DNA from 4 places in the Klebsiella sp. GFKo11 genome. Region 3 is predicted to be linked to each of the others. Evidence: predicted binding sites of a transcription regulator. Region 3 holds the regulator's gene; each other region holds the start of a gene.
The links. The regulator PurR, encoded in region 3, represses purine synthesis genes. The targets are predictions, from matches to a motif close to CANGCAAACGTTTGCNTG.

Region 1 (3,120 bases), 1.2 Mb from region 3:
GAACATCAGTGAACCAGTAGCGACGATGCATGGCGTTCATCGCCATCATCATATCGTTGGGCGCACAGCTCAGCGGGTAAATCGGGCACATGGCGATCATGCAGCCAATCTGCAATGTCGGGTTAATTTCGCGAGCCACTTTAACCGCCAGGGCGCTGGCGACCAGCTCATAGTGCGCCGCCTGATACATGACCGGCTCGCGGTCTTCGCCGGGTAGATATTTCAGTCCGGAGTTAGTAAATGGCGCAAAATCTTCGTGGAAGTTCGCCTGGTTGTTGATCTCGTTAAAGGTCATCCAGTACTTCACTTTATGCTGATAGCGGGTAAACACGACCTGCGCAAAGCGAACGAAGAAATCAATCAGCTTACGGTTACGCCAGCCGCCATATTCCGTCACCAGGTGGTACGGCATTTCGAAGTGAGAGAGCGTAATGACCGGTTCGATGCCGTGCTTTAGGCACTCATCAAAGAGATCGTCGTAAAACTGCAGTCCAGCTTCGTTCGGTTCCAGCTCATCGCCCAGCGGGAAGATACGCGTCCAGGCAATTGAGGTACGGAAGCATTTAAAGCCCATTTCGGCAAACAGCTGAATGTCATCTTTATAGCGATGGTAAAAATCAATCGCCTCATGATTAGGGTAGTTTTTCCCCGGCTGCACGCCATCGGTGATTTCACGCGGCACGCCGTGCGCGCCTGCGGTCATCACATCGGCGACGCTGGCGCCTTTACCGCCCTCTTTCCAGCCGCCTTCCAGCTGATGCGCTGCGACCGCACCGCCCCACAGAAAACCTTCTTTGAATCCAGACATGTTCTCTCCCTATCTATGCGCAGTCGCCGCTATGCGACCGATATTGCTGATTGAAATGGTAAACAGCGCCGACCAGCCCGGCGTCGTTGCCGTGGCTGACGGTGTCGATATAGTCCGCAATGCCAAACCAGGCCAGATGTTCGCGCAGCAGCGCCAGAAAGCCCGGCCGTTCAACGATCCCGCCGCCGATTAAAATTGTTTGCGGGTCGAACACGTTGACGAGGTTATAAAGCCCGGTGCCGAGACCGTTAAAAAATTCGGAAACCAGACGCCGACAGGTGGCGTCGCCGGCATCGTAGCGGTCAAAAATTTCTTCACCGGTCACTTCATCCAGCGCTTTACCGATATGTTCAGCATAGCGATGGCGCAGAACGCGCAGTGTGCAGTTTTCATTCATCGAGTAGCGCCGCACATCTCGGGTACCGGGACGCGCCGTTTGCATATAGCCAAATTCACCGGCGCGAAAACGCGCGCCATGCACCAGTTGGTTATTACAGAAAATCGCTCCGCCGATACCGGTGCCAATGGTCAGAACCAGGAAATTAGCCATTTCTGCGGCTTTGCCCTGCCAGCGCTCGGCCAGCAGCACACAGTTAGCGTCATTTTCAATGGCGACCGGCAAACGCACTTGCTCTTCGAGCCAGGTTTTAATGGCGAAATTATCAAATTTACGGATGGCGCCGCCCATTTCGATAAAGCCAGTGTGCGGATTCACATAACCGGGAGCGCTGATAGCCACCCCTTCACATTCTGGATGAGCAGCAATCCACGCCAGCATCGCCTGCAGAATCTGGTCGCCAGCGCTGTCGCTTATTGACTGTTTACCTTTATCCAACAGCGCGCCTTCTCGGGTCATTACGCCCATTTTTAACGCCGTGCCACCAATATCAAATGCGGCAATTTTCATCCTCGACTCCCTTACTAAATCCCACCCAACTCACGGTTTATCTGTTATTGATAAAAAAGAAACCGGTTTCATTAGCATGATGGTGATTCCCTGGCCCAGTGGCAAGCAGAAGAATGTACCCGGTTTCATTTTCGTGAACAGTATCAAATTTGCGCACATAGCAACTGTTTTACGTCCACTGCAAAGCAGGCTCGCAAACGTTTGCTTTCCCTGTTAGAATTGCGCCGTTTTTTATTGCTACCGCAAACGCGTGGAGACTTCGCAGTGACCGATAAAACCTCTCTCAGCTATAAAGATGCCGGCGTAGATATTGATGCAGGCAACGCTCTCGTCGACCGTATTAAGGGCGTGGTGAAGAAAACCCGTCGCCCGGAAGTGATGGGTGGACTGGGCGGATTCGGCGCACTGTGCGCATTGCCGCAGAAGTACCGCGAGCCGGTGCTGGTTTCTGGTACTGACGGCGTCGGCACCAAGCTGCGTCTGGCTATGGATCTAAAGCGTCACGACACCATCGGTATCGATCTGGTCGCCATGTGCGTGAATGACCTGGTCGTTCAGGGCGCTGAGCCGCTGTTCTTCCTGGATTACTACGCGACCGGGAAACTGGATGTGGATACCGCAGCCAGCGTGATCAGCGGTATCGCCGAAGGTTGCTTACAGTCCGGATGCTCGCTGGTCGGCGGCGAAACGGCGGAAATGCCGGGTATGTATCATGGCGAAGATTACGACGTGGCGGGTTTCTGCGTCGGCGTGGTAGAAAAATCAGAAATTATCGACGGCAGCAAAGTGGCCGATGGCGATGTGCTGGTGGCTCTGGCCTCCAGTGGCCCGCACTCTAACGGTTACTCTCTGGTGCGTAAAATTATCGAAGTGAGCGGCGTTGACCCGCAAACTACCGATCTCAACGGTAAGTCACTGGCGGATCACCTGCTGGCCCCGACCCGCATCTATGTGAAATCCATTCTCGACCTAATTGCTAACGTTGACGTTCACGCCATCGCCCACCTGACTGGCGGCGGTTTCTGGGAAAATATCCCGCGCGTTCTGCCGGACAACACTCAGGCAGTCATCGATGAGTCTTCATGGCAGTGGCCGGAAGTGTTCAACTGGCTGCAAACTGCCGGTAACGTCAGCAGCCATGAGATGTATCGTACCTTTAACTGCGGCGTGGGCATGGTTATCGCCCTCCCTGCTGAAGCTGCGGACAAAGCCATCGCCTTCCTGAATGAGAAAGGTGAAAAGGCGTGGAAAATGGGTTATATCAAAGCCTCTGATTCCGAACAGCGTGTGGTCATTGAATGAAAAACATCGTGGTGCTGATTTCCGGCAACGGCAGTAATCTACAGGCCATTATTGACGCCTGCGCCCGGAAAAAAATCAACGGCACCCTGCGAGCAGTCTTCAG
Region 2 (3,120 bases), 2.5 Mb from region 3:
TGGTGGCAGTGAAGGCCGTGCCGCAGCAGAATCAGGGATCGGCGCTGGCAACCTATACGGTGTTTATGGATCTCTCATTGGGGATCACCGGTCCGCTTGCCGGATTATTGATGGCGTGGGCGGGGATTTCTTCGATTTATCTGGCGGCGGCGGGGCTGGTGGCGGTAGCGTTGCTGTTGGGGTGGCGGTTAAAAAAACGGCCCCCGGTCGGTGAACCGGAGGCCGTAGCGTCAGGCCAGTAGTTACTGAATGACGAGAGTGTTGATGATGTTTTCTGCTTCAGTCTGCGCTTGCTGCTGGTTATCCGCCGGTAGCGTGACCTGCAGGGTCAGCAGTTTGTCGTCAACTTTTCCGAGGAGCACAGAAGACCATGCGGTCTGGCCCTTCGCGGAGATAATGCTGTCGAGCTGCTGCAGCGTGTGACCCTTAATCTCAACGGATTTATTGGTTACGACCTGCAGCTGCGGATCGCGACTGCGCTGCTGCTCTTCCAGACGCTGCGCCATCACGGCCAAATCTTCATTGGTGCTGTCGCCAACAATCACAATCACCGCTTTCTGGCCGGTGGCATCAGAGTAGACGTGCATATTGTTGGCCTGGGTGCCCAGCTTGCCGCTCTGATCGGTCATACCTGCCGGTAGAGAGAAGCTCAGTTTGCCATCCAGCAGACTAATAGGTTGCCCGCTGGCGTTACTTTCCGCTGCAGCCCCGGCAGTCGGCGTTTTTGTGTCGCTGTTATCACAGGCCGCAAGCCCCATAACCAGCAGGCCAATACCGACATATTTAACCAAATTGCGCATTGACATCTTCCTTTCGATAAACGGCCATTAACGGCTCATCCGCGTATCTTATCACATCACTCTGTGAGTACTCTTAACCTGGCTGCAATGCCGATAAATCGGATTTATCTGCCAGCTTTTTCATTAGCATATTCAACAGCATGCCGTACATCGGCAGGAAGAAAACGATGCTAATCAGCACTTTGAAGCAATAATCGACGATGGCGATTTCTCCCCAGTGCGCCGCCATAAACGGGTCCGGGCTGCGCCAGAAGGCGATAAAGAAGAAGGCCAGGGTATCGCTGACGTTACCGAAGAGGGTCGATGCGGTCGGCGCCAGCCACCAGCGACGGTTTTGACGCAGGCGGTTAAAGACGTGGACATCGAGGATTTGCCCCAGCGCGTAGGCCATAAAGCTGGCGGCGGCGATACGAGCGACAAACAGGTTAAAGCTGGTTAAGGCGGCAAAACCCTGCCATTCACCCATATAGAACAGCGCAGAAACCCCGTAGGAGATCACCAGCGCCGGGATCATGACCGCGAGGATAATGCGTCGCGCCAGCGGAGCGCCGAAAATCCGCACCGTAAGATCGGTGGCAAGGAAAATAAACGGAAAGCTGAACGCGCCCCAGGTGGTATGAAAACCAAAGATGGAGATCGGTAGCTGCACCAGATAGTTACTGGAAGTGATGACCAGCAGATGGAAAAGCGATAGCCAGATCAGCGCTTTTTTACGCTGTACGGTAGTAAACGGACTCATATTGTGACCTTTTTAGTGGTTGGGGTGAGGGAACCCAATAAAAACGGCTGCATGATACTGCGTTGGGTGCGTAATGCAATGGTTGTTTTTCGCGCAAACGTTAACCTGGCTTGCGTACTGATGAACTGGGGGTAAACTAGGGGCGTTTTGTTGATATGAGATGAAAATGAGCGAACTTTTCTCCAGCCCTGACCATACTCTTGATGCGCAGGGGCTTCGTTGCCCGGAACCGGTGATGATGGTGCGTAAGACCGTGCGTACGATGCCGGTGGGCGAGACGCTGCTGATTGTCGCCGACGATCCGGCAACCACCCGCGATATCCCCGGTTTTTGCCGCTTTATGGAACACGAGCTGCTGGCGCAGGAAACCGAGGCGCTGCCGTACCGTTATCTGATTCGTAAAAGCCACTGATCTGCTTCTGGTTTCCCCGGAGGCGGTGCTTCGCACCTGTCCGGGCTACAAAAACCAGCCTGTAGCCCGGGCAAGGCGCTCTGCGCCGCCCCCGGGGTGGATACTACTTCTTACGCAACAACCGCAACGCGTTGGCGGTGACCAGCACCGTCGCTCCGGTATCCGCCAACACCGCCAGCCACAGGCCGGTCAGGCCGAGCAGGGTGGTGACGAGGAAGATCCCCTTAAGACCCAGCGCGATGGCGATGTTCTGCCGAATATTGGCGTGGGTGGCGCGGGCCAGCGAAATCATCTGCGCCAGCCCGGTTAAGCGGTTATGGGTTAACGCTGCGTCGGCGGTCTCCAGGGCGACGTCGGTGCCGCTACCCATAGCGATACCTATAGTCGCGGCTTTCATTGCCGGGGCATCGTTGATACCGTCGCCGACCATTGCCAGCGGCGCGTCCGCGTTGAGCGCCATGACCGCCTGCACTTTATCCGCAGGCAGCAGCCCGGCGCGAAATTCCAGCCCCAGCTCGCTGGCGATAGCCGCCGCCGCGCGCGGGTTATCACCGGTAAGGATCACCCCCTGAACGCCCAGTTGATGTAGCTCATCGACCGCCTGGCGGGCATCGTCGCGCAACGTATCGCGCAGCGCCAGAATCCCCAGCAGTACCTCATCGCGCATCACCAGCACCACCGTTTGTCCGGCGCTTTCCAGTTGCTGAATACGTTCCTCATACTGCGGGTCGCTATTTTTGCTGGCGGCGCAAATTAGCACCCGACGGCCTTCTACTTCCGCCTCAATGCCGGAACCGGCCAGCGCGCGCTGGGCGTGGGCTAGCGGAATGGCGAGCTGGCGCTGTTCTGCTTCCCACACCACGGCTTGGGCTAATGGGTGGCTGGAGCCTTGTTCCACGGCGGCGGCCAGCGCCAGCAGATCGTTTTCAACGATTTCGGCGGTTGCGATAACGGCGGTGACCCGTGGCTGGCCGATGGTCAGGGTACCGGTTTTATCAAACGCGACCTGGCGCACGCGTCCTAATTGCTCCAGCGCCGCGCCGCCCTTAATCAGCGCGCCGCGACGTGCCGCTACCGCCAGCCCGGAGGTAATCGCTGCCGGGGTGGAAATCACCAGCGCGCACGGGCAGCCAATCAGCAGCAACGTTAAGCCTTTGTAGATCCACGGC
Region 3 (3,120 bases):
CTTACCGCCAAGGTAGTTACCCAGCGAGAAGCCTACGCCAATCAGTACCAGCATCGCGGTCACAAACAGTGGCGATGCGTTAGTGATGCTGTGCAGGACCGGTGATATATAGGTGTAAAGCGTAAACATCGCCCCTGCCCCCAGAACGGTGGTCAGCAGCGCTGACAGCACCTGCGGGCGCATCAGTACTGAAAGTTCCTGCTTAACATCAGGCCGCTCACCCGCGCTTCCTTTTGGCAGGGAAAACCACAGGCTGACCATCGCCACCACGCCGAGACCCGCCGTTGCAAGGAACGACATTCGCCAGCCGATAGTTTCCCCCAACCAGGTCGCCGCCGGAACGCCGCCAATGTTGGCAATTGTCAGCCCCATAAACATGGTCGCCACGGCGCTGGCCTGCTTATGCTTCGGCACTACGCTCGCCGCCACCACCGAGCCTAACCCAAAAAAAGCGCCGTGATTGAGGCTGGTGATAATGCGCGACAGCAGTAGCGTGGTGTAATCCGGTGCAATTGAAGAGAGCACGTTACCAAGAGTAAAAATCGCCATCAGGAAAATCAGCGCATTTCTGCGCGCGCGGTGCGAAAGCAACAGAGTCATCAGCGGCGCGCCAACCATCACCCCAATGGCATAGGCACTAATAAGCATTCCCGCAGCCGGAATAGAGACATCCACGCCTTTGGCGATAACCGGTAATAGCCCCATCGGGGAGAACTCGGTAGTACCGATACCGAAGGCACCGATCGCCAGAGCGAGCAGGGGAAAGTTGATTTTCATTCAATGACTCCATCGGGCCGTCTTCAGCGACGGCATCTCATCAGAAGCCAAAAGCATGACATCAATCACAGAAAAACAAAAGTAAACGAAATGGCAAAAGATTTTTGCGAAATTGATAATAATGGTGGAAAAAGAAAAGGGAGAACGATGTCTCCCTCATATTGGAATTAGTGCAGTATGGCGGTGAGCCCTGCGGCGACAATCAAACCCAGAACAATAATCGTCGTTGTCAGCGAAAACTTTAAATCTGTATCCATCAATTTTTCCCCTTGATTATCCCCACATGAAAAGTGAGCTTGCTCATTTTTACATAGATTAGCGCAAATATCTTCCGAGATTTAGAGGGATGCACATTTTTGTTCTTCCCCTTTGCCCCAAGATCGGACAAAATCCCACGCTAATTTGAAAGCGTATCGGCCATTGACCCCTTCCTGTCGTTCTGTGTCGTTTTCCCGACGTGATGCAATGTTCAATTTTGGCATCAGGGTGTGTACAGGCAAACGTTTACGTACCGATTAACGGGCGATCAGGTCAAGGTCTGGAGTGAGAAGTAATGGCAACTATTAAAGATGTAGCGAAGCGCGCAAACGTTTCCACTACAACAGTATCACATGTAATTAACAAAACGCGTTTCGTTGCAGAAGAGACGCGCAACGCTGTGTGGGCTGCGATTAAAGAACTGCACTACTCCCCCAGCGCCGTTGCTCGCAGCCTGAAGGTTAATCACACCAAGTCTATCGGATTGCTGGCGACCAGCAGCGAAGCGGCCTATTTTGCCGAAATTATCGAATCCGTTGAGAAAAGTTGCTTCCAGAAGGGCTATACCCTGATTCTCGGCAACGCATGGAACGATCCGGAGAAACAGCGCGCCTACCTGTCAATGATGGCGCAGAAGCGCGTGGACGGCCTGCTGGTGATGTGTTCTGAGTATCCTGAGTCGGTACTGAGCATGCTGGAAGAATATCGCCATATTCCGATGGTCGTGATGGACTGGGGTGAAGCAAAAGCCGACTTCACCGACTCGGTTATCGATAACGCCTTCGAAGGGGGTTATATCGCCGGGCGCTATCTGGTGGAACGCGGTCATCGCGAAATTGGCGTGATCCCCGGCCCGCTTGAGCGGAACACCGGTGCCGGCCGCCTGGCCGGCTTTATGAAAGCGATGGAAGAAGCGCAGATCAACGTTCCTGAAAACTGGGTCGTGCAAGGTGATTTCGAGCCGGAATCCGGCTACCGCGCGATGCAGCAAATCCTCAGCCAACACCATCGCCCGACGGCGATTTTCTGCGGCGGGGATATCATGGCGATGGGCGCTATTTGTGCAGCAGATGAAATGGGTCTGCGCGTGCCGCAGGATATTTCGCTGATCGGTTATGACAATGTGCGCAACGCCCGCTACTTCAGCCCAGCGCTGACCACCATCCATCAGCCAAAAGATTCTCTGGGCGAAGCGGCCTTCAACATGCTGCTGGACCGCATCGTCAACAAGCGCGAAATATCCCAGTCTATTGAAGTACATCCGCGCCTGGTCGAACGTCGATCCGTGGCCGACGGCCCGTTTGTCGATTATCGCCGTTAATTCTCCTCGCGGCGCCGGCTATTCCGGCGCCCGCAGCCACTCCCTGTTCAGCGTTTCACTGTCGCCAAGGTAATCCAGCAGCCACATCAGCGCCGGTGAAGCATCGCTTTGTTGCCACGTCAGGCAGCAGGCCGCATCAGGGAATGGATTTTCCAGTGCCAGCGCCGTCCATTCTCCGCTATCAATTCGCGGCTGTGCAAAATGCTTTGGCACCATGCCAACACACAACCCTGCGCTGAGGCAGGTCGCGGAAGCGTCCCAGTCCGGCACCACCACCCTCTTCTGATTATCCAGCAGCCACGTCGTGCGTTTCGGTAGCGAGCGTGAAGTATCTTCCCGTACCAGCGACGGCCAGTTGCGCAACACATCGTCGCTTAACGGGCCGTCTATTTTCGCCAACGGATGATCGCTGGCCACCACGCAATCCCAACTCAGCATCCCCATATCGCGAAACGCATAGCGCCCACCGACGGGAATAGAGCGCGTCGCGCCAATAGCTAATTCCACGCGGCCATCAGCTAACGCATCCCAGACGCCGTTGAATACCTCCTGAAAGACAATCAGTTCAACGTCATCAAAATGACGATAGAAATCAACGATCATTTGCCGCATGCGCGCCGGTTTGACGATGTCATCGACGGCAATGGATAGCTGCCCGCGCCAACCGTTGGCTATCTGCTGACACTGCTGGCGAGTGATCTGCATTTTTTTGATAACAGAGCGCCCTTCCTGCAAAAACCAGACCCCGGCCGGGGTTAATTCGA
Region 4 (3,120 bases), 3.0 Mb from region 3:
AGCAAAGCCAATCATGATGCCGGTAACGATGTTACAGGTCAGCACGATAAAGACCGCCGTAATCAGGCCCGCCATCGCATCGACAAAATCGTTAAAGTCGATTTTCGCCACGTTGCTCAGCATCAGCAAGCCAACGTACATCAGCGCCGGAGCCGTCGCGTACGCTGGTACCAGATAAGAGAGCGGAGAGAGGAACAGGATCAGCAGGAACAGCACGCCAACGGTTACCGCAGTCAGGCCCGTTTTGCCGCCAGCCGCCGTACCGGCAGCCGATTCGATATAGACCGCTGCCGGAGCCGCACCGACCAGACCGGAGAAGACGCTGCTCAGGGAGTCAGTGGTCAATGCTTTGCCGCCGTTGATAATCTGCCCGTCTTTATCCAGCAAGTTTGCCTGACCGGCTACCGCGCGGATGGTGCCAGTAGCATCAAATACTGCGGTCATCACCAGCGCCAGCACGCTCGGCAGAACGATGGGGTTCAGCGCGCCCACGATATCCAGGCTACCGATCAGCGAGTTGCCGTGCTCGTCGCTCAGCGACGGCATAGCGAAAACACCGGAGAAGTGAACGTTAGGATCGAAAATCAGGCCGATAACCGACACGCCGATAATCGTCAGCAGAATACCGCCCGGCACTTTGAGTTTTTCGAGGCCGATAATCACCGCCAGCCCCACCAGCGACATAATCACCGGGAAGCTGTCGAAATTACCCAACGCCACCGGCAGGCCGTCCAGCGGGTTTTTGATGACCAGACCAACGCCGTTGGCGGCGATCAGCAGCAGGAACAGGCCGATACCAATCCCCGTGCCGTGCGCAACGCCCTGCGGCAGATTACGCAAGATCCAGCTACGAATACCGGTTGCGGAAATCACGGTAAACAGCACGCCCATCAGGAACACGGCACCCAACGCTACCGGAATACTGATCTGTTGGCCCAACACCAGGCTAAAGGCGGTAAAGGCGGTCAGCGAAATCGCGCAGCCAATTGCCAGCGGCAGGTTCGCCCACAGTCCCATGAGCAGAGAGCCAACGCCCGCCACCAGGCAGGTGGAGACAAAGACCGCCGCCGGTGGGAAACCGGCTTTTCCGAGCATACCCGGCACCACGATGACGGAATACACCATCGCCAGAAAGGTCGTAAGACCGGCAACGATTTCCTGGCGCACGGTGCTGCCGCGAGCAGAAATTTTAAACCAGGCGTCCAATGAACCGCCGGTACGCGCTGAAGGCGTAGACATAGAAAACTTCCCCTGAGAATTTTTATCGTTCGTTTGGATGCGAGGTGGACCATCCACTGCCAGTTAAACGCGATCTCCTTGTGCTACATCGCAGCGCCAGGGGCTGTGAAAAGCAAACGTTTAACTCCGCGCATACAATACGGTGTGAAGAATGACTTTGCTCCCCCCTGTTAGCAGAGGAAATGATGAGCAAAATAAAAAGGCAAACGATTATCCAGCCTTTAGATGGGCCTTTTCAACTGAAGATTGCCGTATTTCGCTAAATTTCGCTTATGACGTTCAGGAAATAACCAGCCGATGCGCAAACGTTATCGTCCATGCGCAATCCGGTAACATTTTTGCATTGCACTGATAGCAACTTTTTCCGGTCATCGGCTTTAGTAATGGATCACGCGCCGGGAAGGGTAAAGGGACCACCGCGCTCAATCGCCCTCTGCCACGCCGGGCGCTGCTCTATGCGCTGTACCCACTGCGTCAGATGCGGTAAATGGTCCACACCGCCGCGCGCCAGCAACGCCATCGCCGGGAAGCTCATCTGGATATCCGCCATACTCAGTTCGGCTCCGGCAAACCATCGGTGTCGGGAAAGATGCTCTTCAATAAAACGGGCGTGCGTTTCCACTTGCCGGTTAAGCCAGGCTTTTTGCACTCCTTTGCCCAATGCGTTGCCTAAAGTGCGCATGCCGAACGGTACTGGGGGTTTACCGAGGCTGGCAAATACCAGTTTCATCAGCATCAGAGGCATCAGCGAACCTTCGGCGTAGTGCAGCCAAAAACGGTATTGCAACTTATCTTCTATCGACTGCGGCCTGAACCGCTGAATGCTGTCATAGGTCTCCTGCAAATATTCCAGGATTGCGCCAGATTCCGCGAGGATGTAGCCGTTATCTTCCACCACCGGCGATTTACCTAGCGGATGAATATCTTTCAACTCCGCCGGGGCGAGCATATTTTTCCCCCGCTGATAAGAGACTATCTGGTAAGGCAGTTGCAGCTCTTCCAGCGCCCATAGCACGCGCTGCGATCGTGACTGATTGAGATGATGTACCGTCAACATGGGCTTCTCCCGCTGTTTGTTCAAATTAACTATAGGAACAGGCGGCGAATGACGGAAATTTTCCGGCAAACCAAAGAGGAAAAATCAGCGGGAAGTGCCACACTTAAGTTGTCGGCACAAACCGGAACCTCAATCAACACATTGCGCAATACCGAGGGGAGCCGACGTCGGGGGAAACCCTCCTGCGAAGCAGCGGGATAGTGCGAAAGACCAAGACCGGAAAACAACTAAAGCGCCCTGTTGTGGCGCTTTAGTTTTTTTACTCCTCTTCCAACAGCCGCGCGCCGGTCCCCTCTTCGCCCAGCTTATCGCCAGGGTTACGTAACGGGCAGTCGCGACGCGACAGGCAGCCGCAGCCAATGCAGCCATCCAGCTGATCGCGCAGTGCGGTCAGGGTGTGAATGCGCCGATCCAGCTCTTCCCGCCACTGGGATGACAGCATCTTCCACTCTTTGGCGCTGAGGTTATGCCCTTCCGGCAACACGCCGAACGCATCGCCAATCGTCGACAGCGGAATACCAATACGTTGCGCAATTTTAATGATCGCCACCGCGCGCAGGACATCACGCCGATAGCGCCGCTGATTACCGGCGTTACGCTGGCTGTGAATCAGCCCCTTGCTTTCATAAAAGTGCAGCGCGGAGACAGCAACACCGGTTCGTTTTGCCACTTCGCCGGGGGTCAGCAGCATTTTGATGCGAGGGGATTTCTTTTCCATAAAGCGCTTTACCTCAAGTTAACTTGAGGAATTATACTCGCCCACAGACAAAACGACGAATCGAGAATTGAGAGAGGCCGCAATATGTCCCATCACGATATTATCC

Region 1: purM (phosphoribosylformylglycinamidine cyclo-ligase) is a predicted target of PurR. The motif match lies at 1,906-1,923, and genes of this name have one in related genera.
Region 2: tusA (sulfurtransferase TusA) is a predicted target of PurR. The motif match lies at 1,630-1,647, and genes of this name have one in related genera.
Region 4: AC07P6_RS28245 (NCS2 family permease) is a predicted target of PurR. The motif match lies at 1,349-1,366, and genes of this name have one in related genera.

What each region holds. Positions count from the first base shown of each region.
Region 1 is NZ_CM151369.1:1,703,543-1,706,662, reverse strand. Features, by position in the region: gene AC07P6_RS08325 (6-phospho-beta-glucosidase) at 1-808, opposite strand, end outside; gene bglK (beta-glucoside kinase BglK) at 822-1,715, opposite strand; gene purM (phosphoribosylformylglycinamidine cyclo-ligase) at 1,980-3,017, shown strand; gene purN (phosphoribosylglycinamide formyltransferase) at 3,014-3,120, shown strand, end outside.
Region 2 is NZ_CM151369.1:412,305-415,424, forward strand. Features, by position in the region: gene AC07P6_RS01890 (MFS transporter) at 1-242, shown strand, start outside; gene AC07P6_RS01895 (DcrB family lipoprotein) at 243-800, opposite strand; gene AC07P6_RS01900 (7-cyano-7-deazaguanine/7-aminomethyl-7-deazaguanine transporter) at 874-1,539, opposite strand; gene tusA (sulfurtransferase TusA) at 1,706-1,951, shown strand; gene zntA (Zn(II)/Cd(II)/Pb(II) translocating P-type ATPase ZntA) at 2,055-3,120, opposite strand, start outside.
Region 3 is NZ_CM151369.1:2,884,990-2,888,109, reverse strand. Features, by position in the region: gene AC07P6_RS14075 (MFS transporter) at 1-777, opposite strand, end outside; gene cydH (cytochrome bd-I oxidase subunit CydH) at 945-1,034, opposite strand; gene purR (HTH-type transcriptional repressor PurR) at 1,331-2,356, shown strand; gene punR (DNA-binding transcriptional activator PunR) at 2,375-3,120, opposite strand, start outside.
Region 4 is NZ_CM151369.1:5,886,118-5,889,237, forward strand. Features, by position in the region: gene AC07P6_RS28245 (NCS2 family permease) at 1-1,239, opposite strand, end outside; gene AC07P6_RS28250 (glutathione S-transferase family protein) at 1,628-2,296, opposite strand; gene soxR (redox-sensitive transcriptional activator SoxR) at 2,556-3,014, opposite strand; gene soxS (superoxide response transcriptional regulator SoxS) at 3,099-3,120, shown strand, end outside.